2 regions of the Candidatus Agathobaculum pullicola genome follow, and region 1 is predicted to be linked to the other one. Evidence: predicted binding sites of a transcription regulator. Region 1 holds the regulator's gene; the other holds the start of a gene.

Region 1 (7,165 bases):
GCACCCGGAGAAAGCAGCGCCGTTCAGAACACCGCAACCGCACCAGCTTCTGCGGTGGTCACGCGTCAAACGCTCTACTTAAACGACGCTCTCATCTCGCCTACTGTATATAATATTAAAGGCAACAACTATATTGGTTTGCGTGAACTGGGAAAACTCGTCGATTTCGGCGTTGCTTATAACTATGACAATCGACGCATCACCGCCTATGCCGCTTACCCCTACGCGGCAGAAACCACATGGTCAGCGGCAATGAACGATTTGGCCAATAACCTATGTCCTTTACCCTCCTCCGCATTTTCCGATACCGCAACGCGATATGCTTCTGTCGTAACCGGAGAACCCAATGCCAACTGGCGCGATCTAATCAGTCAGCTTCGCGCTGTCAAAGCCGCGCCCCTATATGCTTCGTCCGGCAACACGCTCTATCGCAGCAATCTTTACTGGGCGGACAGGCTCACCGCAGCCTTGACCAACACCAGCGTTGCTGCAACGCCGCAATACTCCGGTAGCCTTACCGCGCTTGCGGACTCCAATCTATTTGATAACCCCGACAAAAACACGCTCCAAACCGATTTTCATGCGATGGCGACCACTTATCTCGGTGCAAAGCCATCATCCTTAAGCGGTGTTACGGTTTCCAATGGATACGCACGCGACGCACGCAACCGTTTTTCCCTGACCGATACATATACGCTCATCAATGGCGCGACAGCATCCGATCATATCGCAGCCAAGCAGTTTTTTTCCGCGGATATGGCCAAGCTGTCCTCACTGACTACGGACGATGAGCGCGTTACCTATATTTATCAGTTGCTGCAGCGGGAATTCCGCACCGGCGGCAGCGCTTCTTGGGTCAAAGCATATCGCAAAACCGACAGCGTTAGCGCTCGTTCGCTGGCGTCCGCGGCTGACTGGATGTTCGCAGAAGCCGGTATCCCGGCGTTTCTGGCCCGCAGCTGGTCCACCGCGTGGAGCGTTGTTTATGTCAACGGACAGTGGGCGGTTTTTGATTTCACAAAAGGCAATGCACTCCGTTCACTGGACGAGTATCGTCTCGTCGACCTCAACCCCGGTTCCACTTTGCTCTTGACACAGGTCATGCGTCCCGGCGCTTCCTATTATAATGTTCGCACCGCAACGGTCGATAAATATTTTACTTATACCAATATTGCAGGAACCGCGCAGGCTACCGCGCAGCAAATGCAGACCTATATTAAAAAGGTCAACCCCAATGTACCGCAGTCTGTCATTAATATGATTCCTTATTACCTATCCGAAGGACAAGCCGAGGGCATCCGCGGTGACATCGCATTTGCACAGTCCTGCCTGGAAACAGGCAACTTTACTTTCAAAGACAGTGCCGTCAAGCTGGAGCAGAATAACTTTTGCGGGCTTGGTGTGTTGGACAACGGCATGCTCGGCGCGTCGTTTGATACGCCTCAGCTTGGCATCCGCGCACAAGTGCAGCATTTGAAGGCATATGCCAACAAATCTCCCTTAAACAACCCGGTTATCGACCCGCGTTTTTCACTCGTCACGCGCGGCGCTGCTCCTACAGTACAGTATCTCGGTATACAGGAAAACCCGCAGGGATACGGCTGGGCAGCCGGTGCGGATTACGGCGTAAAAATCCTTAATATTTTGGAGAATATTCTCGCGTGCTAAAGTGCATACTGAAATAGAGGTGAATTTACATGAACCGGTATCATAACCTGACCGAACTATTGGCAATCAATCGTTCCGCACACGCCTACTTCTCCCAACTGCCCACACATGTGCGCCGCATGATTATTGAACGCGGCGACTGCGTTCACTCACAGGCAGAGCTGCAGGGTTATGCCGAGAAACTGATGTCGCAAAAAGATTGAAAAAGCTCAGCCTTAGACTCAATGTCACTAAGTTAATGACATTGGTATGTTGGCAAAGCAACAAGAATGAGAGCATCCGAAACAAGCAGCTGTTTTGGATGCTCTTTTTCTAAAATTTGAGCATGGCAAGCACAAGAATTTATGCTACGCTGTATTGCACGCCTGTAATCATTCTGCAAGGGCTGCTTCTGCCCAAGCGAATAGGTGAAACATACCTGTTTTTTACCCTTTCATACATATTAATATATCCCCTTGCTTTTTAGGCATATCCATCTTCCTCGTGCAACTGATTTCTATATTTATCCATATAGTATGATATCATTTCAGGCCGCGAAAGGAAAGTGAGCGACACGAATCTCTTTTGCCGTTCTTACGCCTTTAGCACTCTTTCCAGTCGTGTGACAAACACAGACATATCATTTAACAAAATATTCATAAACGGCACTTGACTTTGCAGCCATAGGGTGGTAAATTAAGTTTAGCACTCAGGATGGATGAGTGCTAAACCCTAACAGAAAGGAGTCAGGTTCGGTGGAATTGTCCGAGCGAAAAAAACAAATCCTAAAGGCGATTATCGGTGACTATATCCGCACTGCCGAGCCGGTCGGCTCCAAGGCATTGACAGAAGGACATTCTCTTCCCTTTTCTTCCGCCACCATTCGCAACGAAATGAGCGAATTGGAGGAAATGGGTTATCTAGAAAAGCCGCATACCTCTGCCGGCCGTATTCCTTCACCGCAAGGCTATCGTCTGTATGTAGATGAGTTGATGGAGCAGCCGACAGACACGGGTGAGGATGATACGCCGCTGCAAACCATGATGCAAACCAAGGTGCGTGAGCTTGATCGCCTGATCCAAGAGGCCGGCAAGCTGATCTCCAGCCTGACCAATTACGCTTCTGTCGCCATTACCCCTGCGCTGACTCAAATTTCTATCCGGCAGTTTGAGATCATCCCGGTGGATAAAATGAATTTTGTCATCGTGGTGGTCACCGACTCCGGCACGGTCAAGAACAAAATGGTGCGCACCATGGCTGATGTTTCCAAAGAGGAGGCCGAGCTGCTTACCTATGTTCTTAACCAAACGCTAACCGGCTTGCCGCTCAGCCATATCACAGCGGAGCGCTTCGACATCGTGCGCCGTGCCGCTGGTCTTTCCGCGCTGCTTGCGCCGGTTGCCGAATATATCGCAGAACTAATTGAAGAGTTGGGCAACCAAAAGGTTTTTCTGGAGGGCACCAACAAGCTGCTGCGTTTCCCCGAGTATCGCGATCTGCACAAGGCACAGGCGCTGCTCGATTACATGGAGGACGACCGAAAGCACCTGCTGCCGGCCACGCGTAAAATAGACGGTATCCAGTTTTTTATCGGGCCGGAAAACGGGGCAAATCCCCTGCGTGAAACCTCTGCAATCTACGCAAAATATGATATCGGTCACATCGGACAAGGTGCCATTGGTATTGTCGGACCGACCCGCATGGATTACGCCAAGTTGTCCGCACAGCTCAGCCGTTTTGCCAAGGGGCTCAATAAGCTGATCGCGGAAACCTTTTTGGATGAAAAAGACGGGAATTCCTGATTCCCCTGCAAATGGAGGCATTAAATCACATGAGCAAAAAGAAACAGCCCGAAGCTGCCGAAGTCGAACAGACGGCGGCTGCGGAACAGGCAGCGGAAACCGCCGCTGAATCAAACGTAAGCGAAGAACCGGCCGCACAGCCTGCTGAAGACTGGAAAGCCAAGTTCGACGAACTCAACGACCGCTACTTGCGCATGGCAGCGGAGTATGACAACTTCCGTAAGCGCAGCCAGCGTGAACGCGAGCAGTCGTACAACGACGCGGTCAGCCATGCAGTCAAGGCGTTGCTGCCGACCTACGACAATCTTGAGCGTGCGCTCAAGGCGGAAACCGCAGACGCGGAATACAAAAAGGGCGTGGAAATGACCATGACCCAGTTGGTCGAAAGCCTCAAGGGCCTGAACGTCACGATTATCGAAGCGTCCGCGGGCACCGGCTTCGACCCGAATTTCCACAATGCTGTTATGCACGTTGAGGACGAATCGCTCGGTGAAAATCAGATTGCCGAAGTGTTCCAGCAGGGTTTCCAAATCGGCGACAAGGTCATCCGCCATGCGATGGTTAAGGTGGCCAACTAAAATCTTGTAAAGCAAACAGTTATCATAAAGGAGTGCTATCAATTATGGGCAAAATCATCGGTATCGACTTAGGTACAACCAATTCCTGCGTATCCGTTATGGAGGGCGGCGAAGCCGTTGTTATCCCTAATGCGGAAGGCGCGCGCACCACGCCGTCTGTTGTTGCGTTCTCCAAGGATGGCGAGCGTATGGTCGGTCAGGTCGCAAAGCGTCAGGCTGTTACCAATGCTGACCGCACCATCATTTCCATCAAGCGTCATATGGGCTCGGATTATCGCGTCAACATCGACGGCAAGCCCTATTCCCCGCAGGAGATTTCCGCAATGATTCTGCAGAAGCTGAAAGCGGACGCAGAAGCCTACCTCGGCCAGCCGGTAACGCAGGCGGTTATCACGGTTCCCGCTTACTTCTCTGACTCTCAGCGTCAGGCGACCAAGGATGCCGGCAAGATTGCAGGTCTGGAAGTACTGCGTATCATCAACGAGCCGACCGCAGCTGCACTGGCGTACGGTGTAGATAAGGAATCCGAGCAGAAGATCATGGTTTATGACCTCGGCGGCGGTACGTTCGACGTTTCCATCCTCGACATTGGCGAAGGCGTTCTGGAAGTTCTGTCCACCGCAGGCGATACCCACCTCGGCGGCGACGACTTCGACCAGCGCATCATCGACTGGATGGTGGCAGAGTTCAAGAAATCCAACGGCATCGACCTGTCGAGCGACAAGATGGCGATGCAGCGTCTGAAGGAAGCTGCCGAAAAGGCAAAGATCGAGCTGTCCGGCATGTCCCAGACCTCGATTAACCAGCCGTATATCACCGCGGACGCGACCGGCCCGAAGCACCTCGAGCTGACGCTGACCCGTGCAAAGTTTAACGAGCTGACCGCTGATCTGGTCGAGCGCACCATGGGTCCGGTTCGCCAGGCAATGAGCGATGCCGGCCTGTCCGCTTCCGACCTGTCCAAGGTTCTGCTGGTCGGCGGCTCGACCCGTATTCCGGCCGTGCAGGAAGCCGTAAAGGGCATCACCGGCAAGGAAGGCTTCAAGGGCATCAACCCGGATGAATGTGTTGCCATCGGTGCGTCCATTCAGGGCGGTGTGCTCGGCGGCGAGGTTAAGGACGTACTGCTGCTTGACGTCACCCCGCTGTCTCTCGGCATCGAGACCCTCGGTGGCGTATGCACCAAGCTGATTGACCGCAACACTACCATCCCGACCAAGAAGAGCCAGATTTTCTCGACCGCGGCCGACAATCAGCCGTCTGTTGAGATTCACGTCCTGCAGGGCGAGCGTGAAATGGCAGCCGGCAACAAGACGCTTGGCCGCTTCACCCTCGACGGCATCGCTCCGGCACCGCGCGGCATACCGCAGATCGAGGTTACCTTTGATATCGACGCCAACGGCATCGTAAACGTATCGGCAAAGGATCTGGGTACCGGCAAGGAGCAGAAGATCACCATTACTGCATCGACCAACCTCTCGAAGGAGGAGATCGACAAGGCGATGCACGAAGCAGAACAGTATGCCGAGCAGGATAAGAAGAACAAGGAAGCCGTTGAAATCCGCAACAACGCGGAACAGCTGGTGTTCCAGTCTGAGAAGGCGCTGACCGATCTGGGCGACAAGCTCTCCGCGGATGAGAAGAGCGGCGTACAGGCAGAGATTGACAAGGTCAAGGAAGCGCTCAAGGGCACGGATACTGACATGATCAAGATGGCCACCGATAATCTCTCCAAGAAGTTTAGCGATTTGGCCGGCAAAATCTATCAGCAGCAGGCTCCGCAGGGCGACGCCAACATGGGCGGCCAGCCGGGTGCAGGCGCATCGAGCGGCGCGCAAGGCGACTTTGTCGACGCAGACTTTACCGAAGTCAAGGACGACGATCAGAATAAGTAATTTCCATGCCGCGTGGGGCGGAACGGTTTCCGTTCCGCCCTGCGGCATGCTATTTTCTGTTATTTGAGGGATCACAATGGCTGATAAAAGAGACTATTATGAGGTGCTTGGCGTACAGAAAGGCGCAAGCGAGGATGAGCTGAAAAAGGCCTATCGCCGGCTTGCCCGCAAGTATCACCCCGACCTGAACAAAGACAATCCGGAGGCTGCCGACAAATTTAAGGAAGTCAACGAAGCCTATGAAGTACTGTCCGATGCGGATAAACGCGCAAAATATGACCAATTCGGCTTTGCAGGCGTCGACCCGAGCTATGGCGGCGGCGCAGGCGCGGGCGGCTTCGGCGGCTTTGATATGGGTGACCTTGGCGACCTGTTCGGTTCGTTCTTTGGCGGCGGCTTTGGCGGCGGACGCTCCCAGCGCCGCAACGCCCCCCAACGCGGCGAATCCATTCGACAGAACATCATACTTTCGTTCGAGGAAGCGGCATTTGGCTGCGAGAAGGAGATATCGGTCAACCGTATCGAGTCTTGCGATGAGTGTGGTGGTACCGGCGCAGCGAAGGGCACCAGTGCAGAAACTTGTCCGAACTGCCGTGGTACTGGCACGGTAACGCAAACGCAGCGCACACCGCTGGGCATGTTCCAAACGCAAGGCGCCTGCCCGAACTGCCGCGGTACCGGTAAAATTATCAAAAAGCCGTGCAGCAAATGCGGCGGCGCAGGCCGTGTGCGTAAGACACGCAAATTCAAAGTCAATATTCCGGCTGGTATCGATGAAGGGCAATCCATCCAGCAGCGCGGTCAAGGCAATGCAGGCGTCAACGGCGGTCCGGCAGGCGATCTGTTTGTGACCATCTCCATCCGCCCGCATCCAATCTTTACGCGCGAGGGACAGGATGTCTATGTCGATATCCCGATTTCGTTTACACAGGCGGCGCTGGGCGATACGCTGCAGGTGCCGACCATCGACGGTCGTGTCGAATATAAGGTGCCCGAGGGTACGCAGACCGGCACGGTATTCCGCATGAAGGGCAAGGGTATTCAAAACGTAAATGGTCGCGGACGCGGCGATCAGTATGTCCGTGTGACCATTGAAGTGCCGAAAAATCTGACCGAAAAGCAGAAAAAACTGCTGCGGGAATTTGAGGCATCCTCTACGGACGAAAACCAGAGCAAGCGCAAAGGCTTTTGGGACAAGGTGAAAGATGCGCTGGACATCGACTAATTCCAAAAGCATGAAATA
Region 2 (3,422 bases), on a different contig from region 1:
ACAATTCCACATTTCAATATCCATTTCCCAATTGTTTCGCATAAAAAATATGGTTTTCTAAGTTTTGCGCAAGTGTTCTAATCTTCCTAACTTATCAATAAAAGATATCATTAACACCATTCATAGATATCGAAAAGCGACACCCACAATTGTGAGTGCCGCTTTTTAAGCATTTCTGGGTAGTATTAGTACATGCCGCCCATATCCGGAGCTGCCGGAGCAGGTGCCACAGGCTCCTTCTTATCGGCAACCAAGCTCTCAGTGGTCAGAACCATGGACGCTACCGAAGCCGCGTTCTGTAGCGCAGAGCGGTTCACCTTAGTCGGATCAACAATACCGTTGGAAATCATATCACCATATGTCTCGGTAGCTGCATCAAAACCATAGCCAACCTTGCCGCAATTTTTGATCTTATCAACAACAATCGCGCCTTCAATGCCAGCGTTAAACGCAATCTGCGCCATCGGTGCCTCCAGACCACGTGCAACAATTTGCATACCAGTCTTCTCGTCGCCTTCTGCAGCCTCAGCCAGCACTTCAACCGCTGCAATTGCATTGACGTATGCAACACCGCCGCCAGCAACAATACCTTCTTCCACCGCTGCGCGCGTTGCATTCAGCGCATCCTCAATGCGCAGCTTCTTTTCCTTCATTTCGGTCTCGGTAGCTGCACCAACCTTGATAACTGCAACACCGCCAGCCAGCTTAGCCAAACGCTCCTGCAGCTTCTCTCGGTCGAAATCAGAAGTTGTACGCTCGATTGCGCCACGGATTTCCGTTACGCGATTTGCAATAGCCTGCTTGTCGCCAGCACCATCCACAATTGTAGTGTTTTCTTTGGTTACCTTAATCTGACGAGCAGAACCAAGCATATCCATGGTTGCATCCTTCAGTTCGATGCCGACCTCCTCGGAAATTACGGTACCGCCAGTCAGGATAGCGATATCGCGCAGCATATCCTTACGACGATCGCCAAAGCCCGGTGCCTTAACTGCAACACAAGTGAAAGTGCCGCGCAGACGGTTGACAATCAGGGTGGACAGAGCCTCGCCCTCAATATCCTCAGCAATAATGAGCAGTTTCTTGCCAGACTTGACAACCTGCTCCAGGATCGGCAGCAATTCCTGAATGTTGGAGAGCTTCTTATCGGTGATCAGCACCAGTGCGTCATCCAGATTTGCTTCCATCTTCTCGGTATCGGTGCACATATAGGGAGTAACATAGCCACGGTCAAACTGCATACCTTCGACAACTTCCGAATAGGTTTCTGCAGTTTTGGATTCCTCAACCGTAATCACACCGTCAGTGGATACCTTCTCCATTGCCTCTGCAATCAGCTTGCCAATCTCATCATCACCGGAAGAAATCGCACCAACACGGGCGATGTCATTGGTGCCGTCCACGGTCTTGGAATTCTTAGCAATGGCTTCCACTGCCGCATTGACAGCCTTGGAGATACCGCGGCGCATCACCATCGGGTTTGCACCTGCCGCTACATTCTTCAAGCCCTCGCGAACAAACGCCTGCGCCAAAACGGTTGCCGTTGTGGTGCCATCACCGGCCACATCGTTGGTCTTGGTTGCAACTTCCTTGACCAGCTGTGCACCCATATTCTCATACGGGTCATCCAACTCGATTTCCTTCGCAATGGTCACACCGTCATTTGTAATCAGCGGCGCGCCATACTTCTTATCCAGTACGACATTACGGCCCTTCGGACCAATCGTAACCTTTACCGTATCAGCGAGCTGATCGATGCCACGCTGCAGTGCCTTGCGCGCATCCTCGCCATAAATAAGCTGCTTTGCCATGATATATTACCTCCTGAAATACTGCTTCTTACTCAACAATTGCAAGAATATCACTCTGGCGAACAATAATATACTTCTCGCCGTCCAGCTTGACCTCAGTGCCGGTGTACTTGCCGGTGATGACCTTCTGTCCCTTCTGGACTTCCATCTTGATTTCCTTGCCATCTACCACGCCACCCGGGCCAACCTCAATAATCTCAGCAACCTGCGGTTTTTCCTGCGCAGACGCAGTAAGAATGATACCGCTGGCAGTGGTTTCCTCTGCCTCTACCATCTTGATCACAACACGATCGCAAAGGGGTTTGAGTTTCATAACGGATGCCTCCTATGATAAATAATATTAACAAAGCCACAGTTTAGCACTCATGCAACCGGAGTGCTAACTTGAGTATTATATTACATCAACTTTTTCTAATTGGCAAGAGGTTTTTTGGAAAATACGTCAAAAAATTTATGAATTTTTTATGAATTAATCAGACATATCTTTTTCAGTTAGCAACTTGATACTTCGAGTGCTTAAAGTATATGTGAAGTTCGCATTTAAGCATGCCATTATAGAGTTTTCGCCGTTTATCCGCCTTTTTCCCAAAACAGCGTTCAAATAACGGATCTGAACTGAGAATATACTGCTTCATTGGCGATTTTTCAACTGCACGACCAAACTTTTGATACAGCGCCTCCGCTTGCTTCAGATCAAGCAGCCGCTCTCCATACGGCGGATTCGCAATTAGCACTCCATTGCGCATATAATTCCGTGTAACAGCATCTGCTTGTTCAAAAAATACCGTATTAGCCACGCCCGCTTTGCGTGCATTCTCAATCGACAACTGTACGCAGGAATAATCAATATCGCTGCCGACTATATCGAAATGTGCGCTGCTATCAGCCATGCCGATGGCATCTTCCCGGGCTTGACGCCAGACAGACGCATCAAAACAGGTCCATTTTTCCGCATCAAATGCACGCATCAGGCCTGGCGCACGCCGCTGTGCAATCATTGCAGCCTCAATTGCAATCGTGCCTGACCCACAGAACGGATCGAGAAATGGTTCTCTCCCCCGCCAGCGAGCTATTTTCACCAGTGCCGCTGCCAGTGTTTCCCGCAGCGGCGCCGCGTTGCTGTTGGCACGATAGCCGCGCTTATGGAGGCCGACCCCCGAGGTGTCAAGATATATCTCGGCAGTATCTCGCATGATCGCAAACTGAATTTGATATTTTACGCCGCTTTCCTCGAACCAACTTTGATGATAGTATTCCCCCAGTCGGGATACCACTGCTTTTTTTATAATCTTCTGGCAGTCCGGTACCGAGTGCAGCGCAGAATTCAAGCTATGTCCTTTCACTGGGAACGCAGCGTCTTTTGGAATAAACTGCTCCCATGGCAGTGCACGCACTCCCTCAAACAATTGGTCGAATGTTTTAGCGGGAAACATGCCCAGCCGAATCAATACACGCTCCGCACAGCGCAGATTCAAATTTGCCCATGCCAGCGTATTTTCGTCTCCCTCAAACAGCACTCGACCATTTTCGGCATATACATCACTTAGTTTGCCGCCAAAACGCAACTCATCCGCCACAATGCCTTCCAGTCCGAATAACGTCGGACAACAC

The links. Region 1 encodes HrcA, which represses chaperone genes, less so after heat shock. Its sites were predicted from a motif close to TGTTAGCACTCNNNNNNNNNGAGTGCTAACA; they were not measured.
Region 2: the regulator HrcA is predicted to act here: its motif matches at 2,166-2,196, upstream of ACTQ3V_RS12400 (co-chaperone GroES).

What each region holds. Positions count from the first base shown of each region.
Region 1 covers NZ_JBQKJP010000035.1:24,367-31,531, reverse strand. The annotation lists gene ACTQ3V_RS11585 (glucosaminidase domain-containing protein) at 1-1,668, shown strand, start outside; gene ACTQ3V_RS11580 (hypothetical protein) at 1,698-1,871, shown strand; gene hrcA (heat-inducible transcriptional repressor HrcA) at 2,403-3,449, shown strand; gene grpE (nucleotide exchange factor GrpE) at 3,479-4,027, shown strand; gene dnaK (molecular chaperone DnaK) at 4,072-5,922, shown strand; gene dnaJ (molecular chaperone DnaJ) at 5,999-7,147, shown strand.
Region 2 covers NZ_JBQKJP010000041.1:12,765-16,186, forward strand. The annotation lists gene groL (chaperonin GroEL) at 186-1,811, opposite strand; gene ACTQ3V_RS12400 (co-chaperone GroES) at 1,840-2,124, opposite strand; gene ACTQ3V_RS12405 (THUMP domain-containing class I SAM-dependent RNA methyltransferase) at 2,300-3,422, opposite strand, start outside.